4 regions of the Brevibacillus parabrevis genome follow, and region 2 is predicted to be linked to each of the others. Evidence: riboswitches for the same ligand, from Rfam matches in the RefSeq annotation. Region 2 holds a riboswitch; each other region holds the start of a gene.
What was found. A riboswitch is a leader RNA that binds a small molecule or an ion and turns the genes downstream of it on or off. The one in region 2 is predicted to bind cobalamin.

Region 1: linked by a shared signal. The riboswitch ahead of cobO (cob(I)yrinic acid a,c-diamide adenosyltransferase) and the one ahead of IRJ17_RS05225 (hypothetical protein) in region 2 are both predicted to bind cobalamin.
Region 3: linked by a shared signal. The riboswitch ahead of IRJ17_RS09080 (energy-coupling factor ABC transporter permease) and the one ahead of IRJ17_RS05225 (hypothetical protein) in region 2 are both predicted to bind cobalamin.
Region 4: linked by a shared signal. The riboswitch ahead of IRJ17_RS14230 (ABC transporter substrate-binding protein) and the one ahead of IRJ17_RS05225 (hypothetical protein) in region 2 are both predicted to bind cobalamin.

What each region holds. Positions count from the first base shown of each region.
Region 1 is NZ_CP064090.1:5,751,014-5,754,783, forward strand. Features, by position in the region: gene cobU (bifunctional adenosylcobinamide kinase/adenosylcobinamide-phosphate guanylyltransferase) at 1-128, opposite strand, end outside; gene cobD (threonine-phosphate decarboxylase CobD) at 134-1,240, opposite strand; gene cobO (cob(I)yrinic acid a,c-diamide adenosyltransferase) at 1,240-1,779, opposite strand; cobalamin riboswitch at 2,050-2,271, opposite strand; gene IRJ17_RS26370 (TerD family protein) at 2,452-3,770, opposite strand, start outside.
Region 2 is NZ_CP064090.1:1,053,827-1,057,596, reverse strand. Features, by position in the region: gene IRJ17_RS05235 (bifunctional 2-methylcitrate dehydratase/aconitate hydratase) at 1-151, opposite strand, end outside; gene mmgD (citrate synthase) at 191-1,300, opposite strand; gene IRJ17_RS05225 (hypothetical protein) at 1,290-1,535, opposite strand; cobalamin riboswitch at 1,689-1,887, opposite strand; gene IRJ17_RS05220 (YhgE/Pip domain-containing protein) at 2,012-3,770, opposite strand, start outside.
Region 3 is NZ_CP064090.1:1,914,246-1,918,015, forward strand. Features, by position in the region: gene IRJ17_RS09070 (GerAB/ArcD/ProY family transporter) at 1-560, opposite strand, end outside; gene IRJ17_RS09075 (quinone-dependent dihydroorotate dehydrogenase) at 708-1,799, shown strand; cobalamin riboswitch at 1,951-2,146, shown strand; gene IRJ17_RS09080 (energy-coupling factor ABC transporter permease) at 2,295-3,059, shown strand; gene IRJ17_RS09085 (energy-coupling factor ABC transporter substrate-binding protein) at 3,056-3,340, shown strand; gene cbiQ (cobalt ECF transporter T component CbiQ) at 3,337-3,770, shown strand, end outside.
Region 4 is NZ_CP064090.1:2,981,559-2,985,328, forward strand. Features, by position in the region: gene IRJ17_RS14220 (YbaK/EbsC family protein) at 1-323, shown strand, start outside; gene IRJ17_RS14225 (MBL fold metallo-hydrolase) at 422-1,369, shown strand; cobalamin riboswitch at 1,512-1,653, shown strand; gene IRJ17_RS14230 (ABC transporter substrate-binding protein) at 1,802-2,785, shown strand; gene IRJ17_RS14235 (FecCD family ABC transporter permease) at 2,787-3,770, shown strand, end outside.

The sequences.
Region 1 (3,770 bases), 1.4 Mb from region 2:
ATCCGCTGCTTCATCTCTTCGTCCCAGGCTTGCCCCGTTGCTACGTAAAGAACTCGCTCGCCAGCCTGTTCGGCCAGCTCTTCGGCAAAGCGGCTCTTGCCGGAGCGAACGCCGCCTGTCACCAACACCAGACTCAACGCTTGCCGCCCCTTTCATCCCGCACCTCGCGCAAGACCGCCATCAGGCGAGCATTTTCCGCACTTCCGCGAACCGCGATGCGCACGTCATGGGCAGTCAGTCCGGGATACATCGCGCAATTGCGGATCAGCACCCCTTTTTTGCCAAGCCATTCTTGCAACTGGGCCGCCGGCAGCTCCCCCGGCGAGCGAACGAGCAAGAAGTTCGCCTCTCCCGGCCACACTTGCCATCCCAGCTCCTTGCCGACGAAGTCGAGCAATTTGGCCCGCTCTTCGGCGATCAGGCTGCGGGTTTTTCGCTCGTACTCCTGCTCTATCAGGCACAGTTCCCCCGCCAAAAGGGCCAGCGCATTCACGCTCCAGCTCACTTGCTTTTGCCGCATGTTGGCGATCACGTCTGGATGGGCGATCGCGTATCCCAGACGCAGGCCGGGAATCGCATACATTTTCGTCATCGACCGCATCAAAATGACCCATGGAAAGCTCTCCAGGCGACTCGCCAGCGTAAACTGCCGTTCTTCCGCCACGAAATCGAGAAAAGCTTCGTCCACGACCAGCCAGGTGCCTGTCTCTGCCGCCCAGTCCGCCATTTGCAACAGCTCCTGCGGCTCGTACAAGATCCCGGTCGGGTTGTTCGGCGAGCCGACAAATACGAGATCAGCCTGTTCAAACAGCTTGTACAGCTCGGCGCGATCCGGCTTGTAGCCGTTCTCTGCTTTTCCGTAGCAACCAATGACACGCGCGCCAAACTGCTCGGAAAGCTCTGCATATTCCGAAAAGCACGGATACACGACGCCGACTGTCTCTGGTTGCAGCCCGAGAATCGCCAAAGCCATCGCTTCCGCCGCTCCATTGGCTGGCAAAAGATATGCTTCCGGCAGTCCGAGACGCTTCGCCAGCGCCTGGCGAAACTCGCGGTGTCCCGGGTCCGGATAGCGCAACACCGCAGACAGCGAATCCAGCAGCATGTCCCTGACCCGTTCCGGCATGCCGAGCGGATTGATATTGGCGCTGAAATCGAGAAACTCTCCAGGCTTTACGCCAAAGCGTTGCGAGGCGGTCAGCAAGTCGCCACCGTGACCATACGTTTCCAGCACGTTCATTAAAATTCTACCCCCAGCACTGCTGGTATTCCTTCGTCATAGTAATGCTTGAGCGGCTTCATTTCTGTCACCAGATCAGCCATGTCCATCACTTCCTGCTTGGCGCTCCGCCCCGTCACGACCAGATGCACATGGCTCGGCCTGTTTTGAATCGCTTCCAAAACATCCGACAGCGGCAGCACATCGTCAATGGGAAAACGATCGATCGCCAGCGCGTTGTTCAGCTCGTCCAAAATCACGACGTCATACGCTCCCGAAGACAGCTTTTCCCGGGCAAAAGCCCACGCCTCCTTGAGCGCTTCCCGATGCTCCTCTGGCGTCTTCGTCCACGTAAAGCCTACGCCCTTTTGCACGATCTCGATGCCGAGCTTGTCAAAAATGATTTTCTCTCCATACGTCCGCTCAGGCGACTTGATGAACTGAATCATAATCACCTTTTTTCCCCGCCCGGTCGCCCGTACAGCCAAGCCCACCGCTGCTGTCGTCTTTCCTTTTCCGTCTCCGGTATAGACCAAAAACAGTCCACGTTTATTGCTCACAACGCACACCCCCAGATTGAAGTGAAGACCTTGCTGTCATTTTGACCCTACATACTTTTCAGGGCCCCCGTCAGTTACCTAAAAAGGATAGTTTTCTCCAGCCCTTTTCAGGTACTTTTCGGGGACCCCATTGTCCAGTCCAAAAAGTGTCAGCGATTGCTTGTCAGGCGCACAAAAAAACGCTTTGTTTTCCAAAATCTAGAAGGAAAACAAAGCGCGGATAGCTGACAAAAACAATCCTCACCTCTTCCTTTGACCCGAAGGAAAACAGTGCATACACCAAAACAGGCAGGTTTCCTGGCTCAAGGATCATCACTCTTCTTCTCCTTCCCGCCTCGTAGTGGGGCAGTGGATGGCGCCGTTGCCAGGAAGAAGAGCTACTCTTTTACAGTGGCGGGACCGCGTTGGCATTTCACCAAACTTCCCTTTTAACCCTGTCTTTCACGAAATAAGCACTCGCAAAAACACAAGGACCTGTTTTCTATCCTATTCAAATGTCGTTCATTCATTTCAATAACACTCACTTGTTTTAATAATAGCAAATGCTACCGTGGATTCAAGCAAAAGCTGCAAATCGGAGAGGGAAAATGGAAAAACACGGAAAATCCGAGGGAGCGATTCTTGCAAACAACGAAAAAAGCCAGCCTGAGCTGACTTTTAAACTTCCCATCATTAACCAGCGAGGAAATCAGCCAAGATCACTTCCATGTCAAACGGGGTAATCCCCTCTTCCATGGAAAAAACCGTGTCTGCTTCCTCCATCCGGTCGGTAATCGTCCCTCTCGCCTGTGCGTGCAGGGTGAACAGCTCGTGCAAGGTCGGCTTCACAAGTGTCGTCAGCGCGCGGCCCATCCATTCGATACCGCCGCCATTTGCCTCTACGTTGTTGACGAAGCGCGGATGCGAACGCAGCGCGATGTCCGTCCAAATGACTTTTCGCTCTGCCAGATCGAGAATGACCGGGAGGCAGATCGTCGAACGGGCAGCGATGTCGGCTTTATCCTGAACTGTCAACGGTTCAAAAACTTCGCCGGACTCGGGCTGACTGCGGATCATCCAGCCTGCGAAGCACTCCGGCAAATCGCAATACGGCTGGCTCGTAAACGAGTTCAGTGACATCACGACATAGCGCCCGCCGTATCGAAGCACTGACTCGATATCGACATCGATGAACTCGCACGCTCCGTTCGGCGCCTGTACGACATCGCCGCTATGGCAGGCGCGATACTTCGCGGACCGCAAATTGGTGTAGGACACATGCTCCATGTACGTCCACTTCTCGTCATACAGGACAGCGGACAAATCGATATCTACCCGCCCGGTAGGGACATCGTTGACGATCCCTTCCTTCCACCAGGTGAAAAAGCGGATCGTGCTCCCCTCGGGGATCGGCAGTCTGGAGCCGCGCGCTATCGTGCGCAACGCCTTGCTTGCCGATCTTTGGGAAAAAGGCACCAGTTGCTCGTGCAATTGCGGGTCGATATAAACTTTTCCGAGAGTAGGCAAGGCAGAAAAGCGCCGAATCAATACCTCGCGACATATCCCGGCTGCACGCGCGCGCTGTTCATCCGCCAGCTGCGGAAGCATATTGGGGATCGCCTGTACTTTTGCCACTTCTCCTTTTGGAAAGAACGTTCGCCACTCACCGTATCGCTCCCGCTTGTCAAAGTGATTCATCACCTGCAAAAGGACGGGGGTCGATACAGAAGTCGCTATCTGCTCAAAGGAGCGCAACACCTGATCGCCCGCTTCCGTCAAGCGGAGCATGTGATCCAGCCGTCGGGCAAATTCACCTGGCCGTTGCATCAGCAATCTGGTCGCTTCTTTTATATCGCACGCCAGGATCGCCAGCTCGACCTGACTGTTGAAAGTCTCGATGCGCCGATTGTTGCGCAAAATATCAAACGCTTCCGCTGCCCGCGGATAACGGTCTTTGTATTCAAAAGGATGCAAAATCTCCCCGAGGCGAATCCAGCGGTTTTTATAGCGCT
Region 2 (3,770 bases):
CGGGATAGGACAAGGCCAAAATGCCGCATCCGAGCGTGTCCAACAGTACGTAGCGCGCGGTCTGGAACGCCTCCTCGCTCGTAATCTCCTTCGTCAGCACATAGTCTGCGATCTCCTCCAGCAACTGGTCTGTTTTCGTGCGATCATTCATTTTCAACAAGCGACTCATTCCTTTCTGCTTGGATTGGATTTAGGCGTGGCGTTGGCCGATGTAGTTGACCCGTGGACGGAAAAGGCGGTTGTGGCTATGCTGCTCGATGACGTGTGCGCACAGCCCCACTGTTCTTGCGCTGAAAAAGATCGGTGTGTACAGCGGAATCGGAATCCCCAGCATCCAGTAAACCGGAGCGGCGTAGTAGTCCAGATTCGGGTAAATGCCCTTCTCGCGCTCCATGATTTTTTCGCCTGCCTCGCACATCTGGTACAGCAAGTCGTCGCCTTTTGCATCACACAATTGCTTCAGGGCGTCCTTCATCATCAGTGCGCGCGGGTCGATCTTTTTCATGTACACGCGGTGCCCGAAGCCCATGATCCGCGCCTTGTTGGCCAGCTTGGACTCCAGCAAAGCTTCAAACTCCTTGACCGAGCCTGCCTCAAGCAGCATGTGCATCACCGCTTCGTTCGCGCCGCCGTGCAAGTTCCCTTTCAAGGAAGCGACCGCCCCGGTCAACGCCCCGTACAAATCCGACATCGTCGAGGCAATGACGCGTGCCGTAAACGTCGAATTAGGCATCTCATGCTCGCTGTACAAAACAAGCGAACGGTCGAAGATGGCTTCTTCAAAGTCGGACGGGATTTTGCCCGTGATCATGTACAGGAAATTCGCACTGTACGACAGCTCCGGCAGCGGCGCGATCAGCGCTTCCTTTTGAATCACGCGGTAGCTGTTGGCGACGATGTTCGGCACTTTGCCCAGCAGCTTGTAAGCCCGCTCCTTGTTGGCTTGCGCCGTGCAGTTGTCCAGTTGGCTGTCGTATCCGGCAAGCGCAGAAAGCCCGGTGCGCAAGCCGTCCATCGGATGCATTTTTTCCGGCAGCAGCTTGAGCATGTCGAATACTTGGTTCGGTATGTCGTACTCGGCTTTCAGCTTTTCTTCCACTTCGCGCTTTTGCTGTTCGTTCGGCAACGATTCTTCCAGCAAAAGATGGACGATATCCAAGTAACGATGCGCTTTGGACAGCTCGATCAAATCGTATCCTTTGATGACGATTTCCCCTTGCTTCGTATCCAAAAAGGAAATGCTCGTTTCCGCAGCGACTACACCTTCCAGACCTGGAAAAAACTTTTCTTCAGCTCCCATTCTCTTCATCCTCCGCCCCGATTAAGTTGACCTTTAGACGTTGATAAGCCTTGTCGAGATTGTGCAAAAGCTTTTCTTGATCTGCCTGATTTTCTGCTCGCCTGATGACCTCTGCTTTTAATTTCGCGTAATGCGCTTTGATCGCGCTCGGGTTCTCTATCGTCAAGTTGTTCATAATGCACGCCTGAAAATCGTTGGTGAAATACTCCACCGTTCCAAACAAAAAATCACTCATCCGTCACGTACCCTCCTGAAAATCCGCACAAAAAAACAACTTCCGCAGAAGTTGTTAAGAGGCGAATGAATACCGAAACAAGCATGCTGATTGTGAAAATCAAAAACACGCCTATCCATCTCGCACTTAACACCCCCTATCCTCGTAGGTATTGATGTTGCGCTCAAACAGGCAGGTCTCCTGGCTTATGATCATCGCTTTTCGAACCTTCCCATTTTCGGCTGGCGAAAACAGTGGTATCTTCGAATCGCTCCCAATTACAGTTGCGGGACAGCGTCGGATTCGAACCGAACTTCCCTTTTAAGCAGATAAAAATGTTGAATTTATCTGCACCTGTTTGTACACGTATGAAGTTTGCTCTCAATATATCAGTTATTTTGAAAATTAACAATTCTTTTCTTTGCTAAATATTGGATATTGCAGCCATAGAAAAAGCCAGCCCATCTACTGACAGGCTGGCATCATGGCCGAGCGGATTACCCGATGATCTTCGTTTTCTTCGCGTTTTCCATCGATTTTTGAATCAGCCCGCTCAGCGGTCGTTTCAAAGCCAACGCAATGAACAGACTGATGCCGATGAAGCCGCACAGCATGAGAATATCCCGAATCGCCGTCTCCCAGAGGATGCCCCCGACCCCTTCACGCAACAAACTGATCGCGTAGGTGAACGGCATAAACGGATTGAGTGCCTGGAAAAAAGGCGCCGTCATACTGATCGGGAACGTGCCCCCGGAGCTGGAAAACTGGAAGACCATGAAAATGATCGCGATACCCTTGCCGACATTGCCGAATACCGACAACAGCGTATACGTGATCGTCACGAACACCATACTGACGAGCATCGCGAAAAGGACAAACGGAACTTTGTCCGCCACATACGCTTCCAAAATGTAAAAGTCACCGAGCGTAATACACAGTGCCTGGAACAGCCCGATTGTCACGAATGTGCCCAGACGGCCAAGGTACAGCTGGTACGGCTTGTAGCGTCCGTCCGGGTTCTCCGGGTCTGGTTTGAGCAAAGAAATCAGCAAGGTCGCTCCTACCCATAGCGACAATACTCCGTAAAAAGGCGACATCGCCGAACCGTAGTTCGGAATCGGATATTTGCGGTTTTCCTTGATCTGCACCGGACTTGCCAAAAACTCGCTCTCTCGCTTGATATCCCCGCGCAGCAGCTTGGCGAGATCGGCAAAGTGATTGTTCGCCTCGACCTCTCTCAGCTTGTCCGCCGCTTGCGCAATCGCACTCTCCAGCTTGGGCAGATCATCGCGCACCAGCTCGGCTACCCGGTGGACGCCGTTCTCCACCTCAGGCAGCTTGTTGCGGACAAAGTCAGCCAGCTTGGTCAGCTCCGCCTCGGCTTGCGGCAAATCGTTTTGGATGAAGCCAGCCGCCTGGTCGAGCTTTTGCTTGATTTCTGGCAAATGCTGCTTGAGGAACGGCGCTGCCGTGTGGATCGCTTTGGCAAACGCTTCGGACTTGCTTTGCAACGTTTGCGCCAGTTCATTGACCCGCGCCTGAATCTGCGGCAGCTCCTGCTCGATTCGTTTCAGCTCGGCCAGCCCCAGCTCCAGTCCGGCTTTTGTCTCTTTCAAAATCGCCTCGATATCCGGCAGCCTGTCTTTTGCTTTTTGCAGCAGTTCGGCGGAATCGCCCACGACTGTTTTCAGCTTTTCAATGCCCTCGGCGATTTTCGGAACGATTTCGCTATCGTAGCGCGCCAGGATGTCTCCCAGCTCCGCACTCGTGTTTTTCGCCAACTGATTCAGACTCTCGATCAAGTCTCTTGCGGGCTTTTTCCCGTCTGCCAACGCTTTCGCTATCGTATCGAGAATCTCGATTTGCCGATGCATTTTCTCTTCCAGCTTATGGAGCCGCTCGGAAAAAGGCGTCAGCGGCTGCCCCGGAATGTAGCGGTTCAGCTTGTCGACCAGCGCAGAGGTGTGCTCTGCGATACGCGCAGCTTTGCCTAGCTTGTCAGACACAGCCTGCACTTCGGCAGCTGTAGGCAATCGTTCGGGATTGATTTGCAGCAGCCTGTCTGTCAGTTGCACAAGCGCATCGGACGCCTGCTGAGCCAAAATGAGATTTTGCTTGATGAGCGGAGCGATTGTTTCAAAAGCGCCGTCATGCGCCGTGAAAAATTGATTGAGCCGATCGGCAAAATCGACTCCCTTGTCAGCCAATTCTCCGATGCGCGGCAAGGCATTTTGTGCCGCCGAAACAATCTCAATT
Region 3 (3,770 bases), 860 kb from region 2:
ATGGCGTGCAGGGTGGGCATAAGCCCGTTTTGGAACAGCGGCAAAAGCTGGGTATAATCTTTTTTGGGAATGTTGCCAAACGCGACGAACATGCCCAATAACGAAACGGCAGGCAGCAGGATGCCGGAAGTAATGCCGACAGAAGCTATGCCGCCGTAAGAGGCGAACACGCACAAAATGATCAGGGCAAGCGCTGTCACCCATTCCGGTGTCTGCGGCAAATAGTTGACGGTAGTCCATGTTTGCGTATCGATTAAATTGACGAGGGCCATCAAGTACAGGCAAAGGATGATCGGGGCGAGGAGCAGATGCCGGACGGTTTTTCCTGATCGCAAAAGAAGCCACTGGGACAGCGACATCTGCTTGATCCGTCTATTGATGAAAAACAGGGCGTATGCCCAAACGGCAAAGGGGATGGCGCCAATAATGACGCTCAGCCAGGCATCGCGCCCAGCTTTGCTGAGCAGCAGAGGAATAAGGGTAACATGGTTGGTTATTCCGATTGAGAGCATCATGACCATGATCGCTTGGCCAATCCCGATTTTTCCGTCTGCTTTCATGAAACATACGTCCCCTTTTAAATCGCTGGTTTTGTTATAGTTTGTCTGCTCGACTGGAAATATGTATCGCGTATAAAGGTTAGCCCACGAGAAACAAAGTGTGGTATTCTACAATGAGGTAAAAATGGAGTAAGGAGTGCAGCCGGGATGTATAAGCTCATAAGAAAATATCTGTTCCAGATGGATACGGAAGAGATTCATGAAAAAACGGTTGGTGCCTTGAAGCTGATGGAAGATTCTGCTCCGGGAAAAAGCTTGCTCAGAATGATGTTCCAGTTGAAGGACGAGCGTCTGGCGACAAAGCTGTGGGGAATGACTTTTCCCAATCCGGTAGGACTCGCCGCCGGTTTTGACAAAAATGCCGAAGTGTATCATGCGCTCGGTGCGCTCGGGTTCGGCTTTGTGGAAATCGGGACTTTGACGCCGCAGGGACAGCCTGGCAATCCGAGGCCCCGCTTGTTCCGTTTGCCTGAACACGAAGCAGTGATCAACCGAATGGGCTTCAACAACCACGGTGCGTATTTGGCTTCGCAGCATCTGGTAGATTACGCTTATTCCGATGTTCCGATCGGGATCAATATTGGCAAAAACAAAGTCACTCCTAATGAGGAAGCGGCTTCTGACTATATCAAGTGTCTGGACATGCTCTATGCGTACGGCCATTATTTCGTCATTAACATCAGCTCGCCGAACACGCCGAATTTGCGCGACTTGCAGGAGACAGAAAGCATGCGCCAGCTGGTGCGGGCGATACGCGAGAAAGCGGCTGAGCTGGAAGCGCGCGGCATTCAGAAAAAACCGATTTTGCTCAAAGTAGCTCCAGACATGTCTGACGAGCATATGCGCGATGTCGTGCAAGGGGCTGTGGCGGAAGGCATTTCCGGGATTATTGCCACCAATACGACACTGTCGCGGGAAGCTGTTCAAGGGCATCGGTACGCCGAGGAAGCGGGCGGTTTGAGCGGAAAGCCGCTGACAGAGCGATCGACAGCGTGGGTGAAAGAGATTTATCAGGAAGTCGGAGGCAAAGTGCCGATTATCGGTGTCGGAGGCATTTTTACCGGAGAAGACGCCTATCAGAAAATACGCGCGGGCGCCAGCCTGGTCCAGGTTTATACTGGCATGATTTATCAAGGGCCTGGCATTTCGAAGCAGATCAACAAGCAATTGCTCAAGCTGATGCAGCGGGACGGTTTTTCCCACATCAACGAAGCGGTTGGCGTGGACGCGAAAGCGTAGAATCAAAAACGTAGAACCAAAAACAAGGCTCGTGCAGTCAATGACATTCGCCAAAAGGTCATCGGTTGCAGGAGCCTTTTGATAATAAGCTTTACGCTGGATTGGGCGATTGAGTATAATAATGTAGGACAAGCAAGAACTGTCAAACAATTGGATATTGTCGGCAATAGGTGCCTTTGTGTGCATGAGCACGAAGGGTAACAGGGAATCGGGTGAAAGTCCCGAGCGGTCCCGCCACTGTAATCAGGGAGTTCTCTTTGATGAAGTTCCACTCATATTCATATGGGGAAGGACAAAGAGCGCATCGATCTGAAAGCCAGGAGACCTACCTACTTGCCACACCCTGGAGACCTTCGCGGAAAGGAGCGGTGAATACGGAGCAATTGGACAGAAGTTCATGTCTATTGTTTTGTGCGCATACCTCGTCTGCTATCGGATGGGGCTTTTTTGATTGGAAAAAACGGTAAAAAGAACAGCAAAGGAGGAGAAGTTGCCTTGAATCGATCACGCTTTGTCTCGACCTGTTTATTGATTGCGGGCTTTGTTCTTTACTTTCTCGTAAATGAACCGCAAACTTCTTACGCGATGCACATTATGGAAGGGTATTTGCCGCTGTCGTGGGCGTTGTTCTGGTGGGTAGTATTTATTCCGTTCTTCATTCTTGGCATTCGTTCGTTAAACAAAATCGTCAAAGAACACCCGCAAATGAAGCTGCTTATTGGCGTATCAGGTGCCTTTGCTTTCGTGCTGTCTGCTTTGAAAATTCCTTCGGTGACGGGAAGCAGCTCCCATCCTACCGGAACAGGACTTGGGGCGATCATGTTCGGCCCGTGGGTGATGTCTGTGCTGGGCAGTCTGGTGCTGTTGTTCCAAGCCTTGCTGTTGGCGCATGGCGGATTGACCACGCTTGGCGCCAACGCCGTTTCGATGGCGGTTGTCGGGCCGATGGTGGCTTACGGGGTGTACCGCCTGATTGTCCGTGCCAACGGAGGACAACGTTTGGCTGTCTTCGCTGCGGCAGCTCTTGCTGACCTGGCGACTTATGTAGTGACATCTGTTCAGTTGGCGCTGGCTTTTCCGGCTGAGTCTGGCGGGGTATTGGCTTCTTTCGCCAAGTTCGCTGGCATTTTTGCCATCACACAAATTCCGTTGGCGATCAGCGAGGGGCTTCTGACCGTGCTCGTCTGGAACTGGCTTCAATCTTACAATGCAAAAGAGCTGGCGGAGCTGCGCTTGCTGAAACGGGAGGAATCGCTGTGAAAAAAGGAATGAACTGGCTGCTGCTCCTGGGTGTCGTCGTGCTTGCGATCGTGCCGTTGCTTTTGGTGCAGGACTCGGAGTTCGGCGGAGCGGACGGAGCGGCAGAGGAAGCGATCAAGGAGATTGCCCCTGCGTACGAGCCGTGGTTCCAGCCGCTGCTTGAACCGCCAGGAGGCGAGACGGAGAGCTTGCTGTTTGCCGTGCAAGCGGCATTGGGAGCGGGCATTGTCGGCTATGCGATGGGCTTGTACAAAGGTCGGCTGGATAAAAACAAAAAATGAACTGGCAGCAGCTTGACTCTCTTTCGTATCAAAACCGTCTGAGATTTTTGCCGCCGGAACACAAGCTTCTGTTTGCGAGCGCGTTGATTTTGCTCGTTTTGACAGGACATGAGTGGTTGCAAATGGCGATTTGCATTTGGATGGGAGTATGGGTGATCGGATATGCCCGTATTCCCGTCCGTTTCTATTTCGGATTTCTTCTTTTGTCTCTCTCGTTCTTTGTTTTGGGTTTGCCTGCACTTCTGCTGGAAGCGACAAGGGCGGAGACAGCTCCTGTGACTCAGATGGCAGTGGCGTGGCATGTCGGCCCTTATTTGATATACGTTCCAATGAGCGCCATCAGCAAGGTGTGGGTGCTGTTTTGGCGAACGATGGCCAGCCTTGCCTGCTTTTCCTTTATTTTGTTTACGGTGCCGTTTGCCGAGATTTT
Region 4 (3,770 bases), 1.9 Mb from region 2:
GCCGGAAGACGACGGACAAGCCTGTTCTGGTCGTGGCAAGCGGCACAAACCGGATTGACGAAAAGCTGCTCGCGCAATGGATGCAGGAGAAGCCGGGAAAAGCAGATGCCGATTTTGTGCGCGAAAAAACCGGATTTGTCATCGGCGGTGTCTCGCCCGTCGGACATCTGGAACCGATTGAGACGTGGATTGATGAGGATTTGCTTCGCTTCGAAGTCATCTGGGCGGCTGCCGGGCATCCGAACGCTGTTTTTTCGCTGACGCCAAAGCAACTGGTACAAATGACGAATGGCGAAGTAGCGCGCATCGCTTCCCGCCCGTAACCAGCCAAGAAACGGCAAAGCCCTCTCGAATCCGGGCACGATCAATGGTAAAGTGGAAATATTCACACGATATCAAGTTGGCAGGGGGAGAAAAATCGATGCAACCTACTGAACCGATTTCCTTGGGGCACCGCATCCATCTGATTGACGGCTTTGACATGGGCTGGGCGGAGCGGACGGGAACGTATGTAATAGCAGAGGAACAATTGACGCTTGTCGAGACAGGGCCAAGCCCGTCCGTACCGTACATTGTGGCAGGATTGCACAAGCTCGGCTTTTCGCCGGAGCAAGTCAAATACATCATCGTGACGCACATTCATCTGGATCACGCGGGTGGGGCAGGCTTGTTTTTGCGCGAATGCCCGCAGGCCAAAATCGTGGTGCATCCAAAAGGAGCGCGCCATCTGGTGGACCCGAGTCGCTTGATTGCGGGAGCGAAAGCCGTTTACCAGGACGATTTCAACCGCCTGTTCGATCCGATTGTGGCGATTCCCGAGGAGCGAATCTTGGTGCGAAAAGACGGAGACACCTTGCCGATCGGGCCGAACTGTGTCCTTGAATTTTTGGATTCGCCCGGCCATGCGAACCATCATTTCAGCATTTACGATCCGGTTAGCCGCGGCATGTTCACAGGTGATACAGCGGGCGTTTTTTATCCGCAACTCCAAAAAGACGGATTGCATTTCGTTTTGCCGTCCACGTCTCCAAACCAGTTCGATCCGCAGGCGATGCTTGCGTCTATCGAGCGTTTTCGCAAGCGCGAACTCCAGCGTATCTACTTCGGGCATTTTGGCATGACGGAAGAAGTGGAGGACGTCTATCGGCAAGTGGCAGAGTGGCTTCCCGTATTCGTGGCAGAAGGCGAGGCGGCCGTTTCCGCCGGGCTTGGCACGGAGCAATTGGGGGACAGGCTGTTCGCTCTTGTCAGCCAGCATCTGCAAGCGCGCGGCATTGCCGAGCAGCATGAAGTGATGAACGTCCTGCGACTGGATTTGCAGGTGTGCGCGATGGGAATTATCGATTACTTGCACAAGCGCAAGCAGTAATTTTCGTCGGTTAGGCAAAAGGCTAGTGGCTGCTGCAGGTTGACGGGTAGCCTGGACCTGCGTTTTGCTGCAAAATGACGCATTCTTTTTTTGGCCAAGGAATGCTATGATGGTGGGTGAGTCTTAGCTTGCAGGTACAAACAACTGAATACAGCAAGCAGGTGCCTCGTCTGTCATGGGCGAGGTGAAAAGGGAAGCCGGTGCAAATCCGGCGCGGTCCCGCCACTGTAAAGCGGCTGTCGCAAGCCGCAAGCCAGGAGACCTGCCTGTTTGCATGATGTGCCTGCGCCTTCGCGGAAAGGTTCGGCCCGTTCAGGACTTTTTGGCGTGACCAGATCGTCCTGGCAAGTCGACCCTTTTGTTTCCCGCTGGAAGCGAAGGGGTTTTTCTATGCTAAGAATCAACCAGTTGCCCAGAAAGGAAGTTATACATATGAAACGTTCGTGGAAACTGCTCATGCCCCTGGTCATTGCTGCAAGCTTGGTCGGCTGCACAGGCAATGGCAACACGCAAACAGCCCCTGCTCCAAAGACAGAGGCGCCACAGACAACACCACAGGAAACAACGGCCAAAGCCACTGTCTACCCGCTGACGGTCAAAGATTCGACGGGAAAAGAAGTGACCTTGCAAAAAGAGCCGCAGCGGATTGTCTCCACCTCTCCAGGTGAAACGGAGATTTTGTTCGCACTCGGCCTGAACGACCGGATCGTCGGGGTGTCCGACTACGACGATTATCCGGCAGAAGCTGCCACGAAGCCGAAAGTGGGCGGTGTCGTCAAGCCGAGCGAAGAGGCGATTCTCGCCCAGTCGCCTGATCTGGTCATCGGCGGAATCTCGATGGATGAGCCTGTCGCTGCGAAGCTGAAAACGTTAGGCATGCCTGTTTACGTGACTCACCCGCAAAAAATGGATGAGATATTTGACAACATTTTGGCGATGGGTGTCATTACAAACAGACAGGAGCAGGCGGAAAAAGTAGTCGCAAGCATGAAGCAGGACATCGCGCGCGTGCAGGAAGCGGTCAAAGCGGTGAAGCCGGAAGACAAGAAAAAAGTGTACCTGGAATTTTCGCCGGGCTGGACGGTAGGCAAAGGGGAATTTCTGGATGAGCTGATCTCACTGGCAGGCGCGACAAACATTGCCGCTGATACCCAAGGGTGGAACCCGATCAGCGAAGAAAAGATTTTAAAAAGCGATCCTGACGTCATTTTGTATGCAAAAGGCATTACGGACGACAAGACAGGGAAAAAGCTGGAGGACATCATTGCGAACCGCAACGGTTGGGACAAGATGAAGGCGATCCGCGACAAGCAGATTTTCGGGATGGAGCAAAATTTGCTTTCGCGCCCGGGACCGCGGATTACCCAAGGTTTGATCGAGGTAGCCAAAGCGATTTACCCTGATCTGGTGAAATAAAATGAAGAAGCAGTTGCTTTTATGGGGAGGAGCCAGCAGTCTGATTCTGCTGGCATCGGCGGTAGTCAGCATTTCGATGGGAGCGGCATCGCTTCCGCTTTCGCAAGTATGGCTGATCTTGTTGCATCAGCTCCCCGGCATGTCGGACTTGGTTGCCGTGACATGGCCGGATTCGTCCGAGCAAATCGTGATGAAAGTGCGCTTTCCCCGCGTCATCCTGGCGATTCTGGTAGGGGCTTGCCTGTCGCTTGCGGGCGCCGGATTTCAAGGGGTGCTGCGCAATCCGCTCGCAGACCCGTTTACGATGGGAGTGGCATCCGGAGCTGCTGTCGGTGCCGCTTTTCTGATCCTGTTTGGCTTGCAATTCGCTTTTCTCGGGGAATGGAGCACGCCTGTGGTCGCCTTTTTGACGGGGCTGTGCAGTCTGTGGATTGTACTGTCGCTGGCGAAGACGCAGGGCAAGCTGCAAACAGAGACGCTCATTTTATCCGGGGTCGTCATTCAGGCGTTTCTCGGTTCGCTCGTCTCTTTTATGGTGTCCTTGTCGAACCAGACGGTGAACGAAATCGTCTTTTGGCTGATGGGCAGCTTGTCGTTTCGCGGCTGGGCTTTTACGTATGTGCTGATTCCGTATGTGCTGATCGGCGTAATCGTGCTGGTTGGCTATGCCCGCTCCTTGAACCTGTTTGCCCTGGGTGAGCGTCAGGCGGCGCATCTGGGCGTCAATGTCGACAAGACGAAGCTCATTATTTTGCTCGTATCGACTTTGTTGACGGCGGCAGCGGTTTCGATCTCAGGGATCATCGGCTTCGTTGGCCTCGTCGTACCGCATCTGGTGCGGATGCTGGTCGGGCCGGATCATCGCATCCTGCTGCCGATGTCGGCGATTGGCGGCGGCATCTACGTCCTGTGGGCGGATACGCTGGCGCGGATGCTGCTCGTTCCTACGGAAATCCCGCTCGGCGTCGTGACCGCGTTTTTGGGA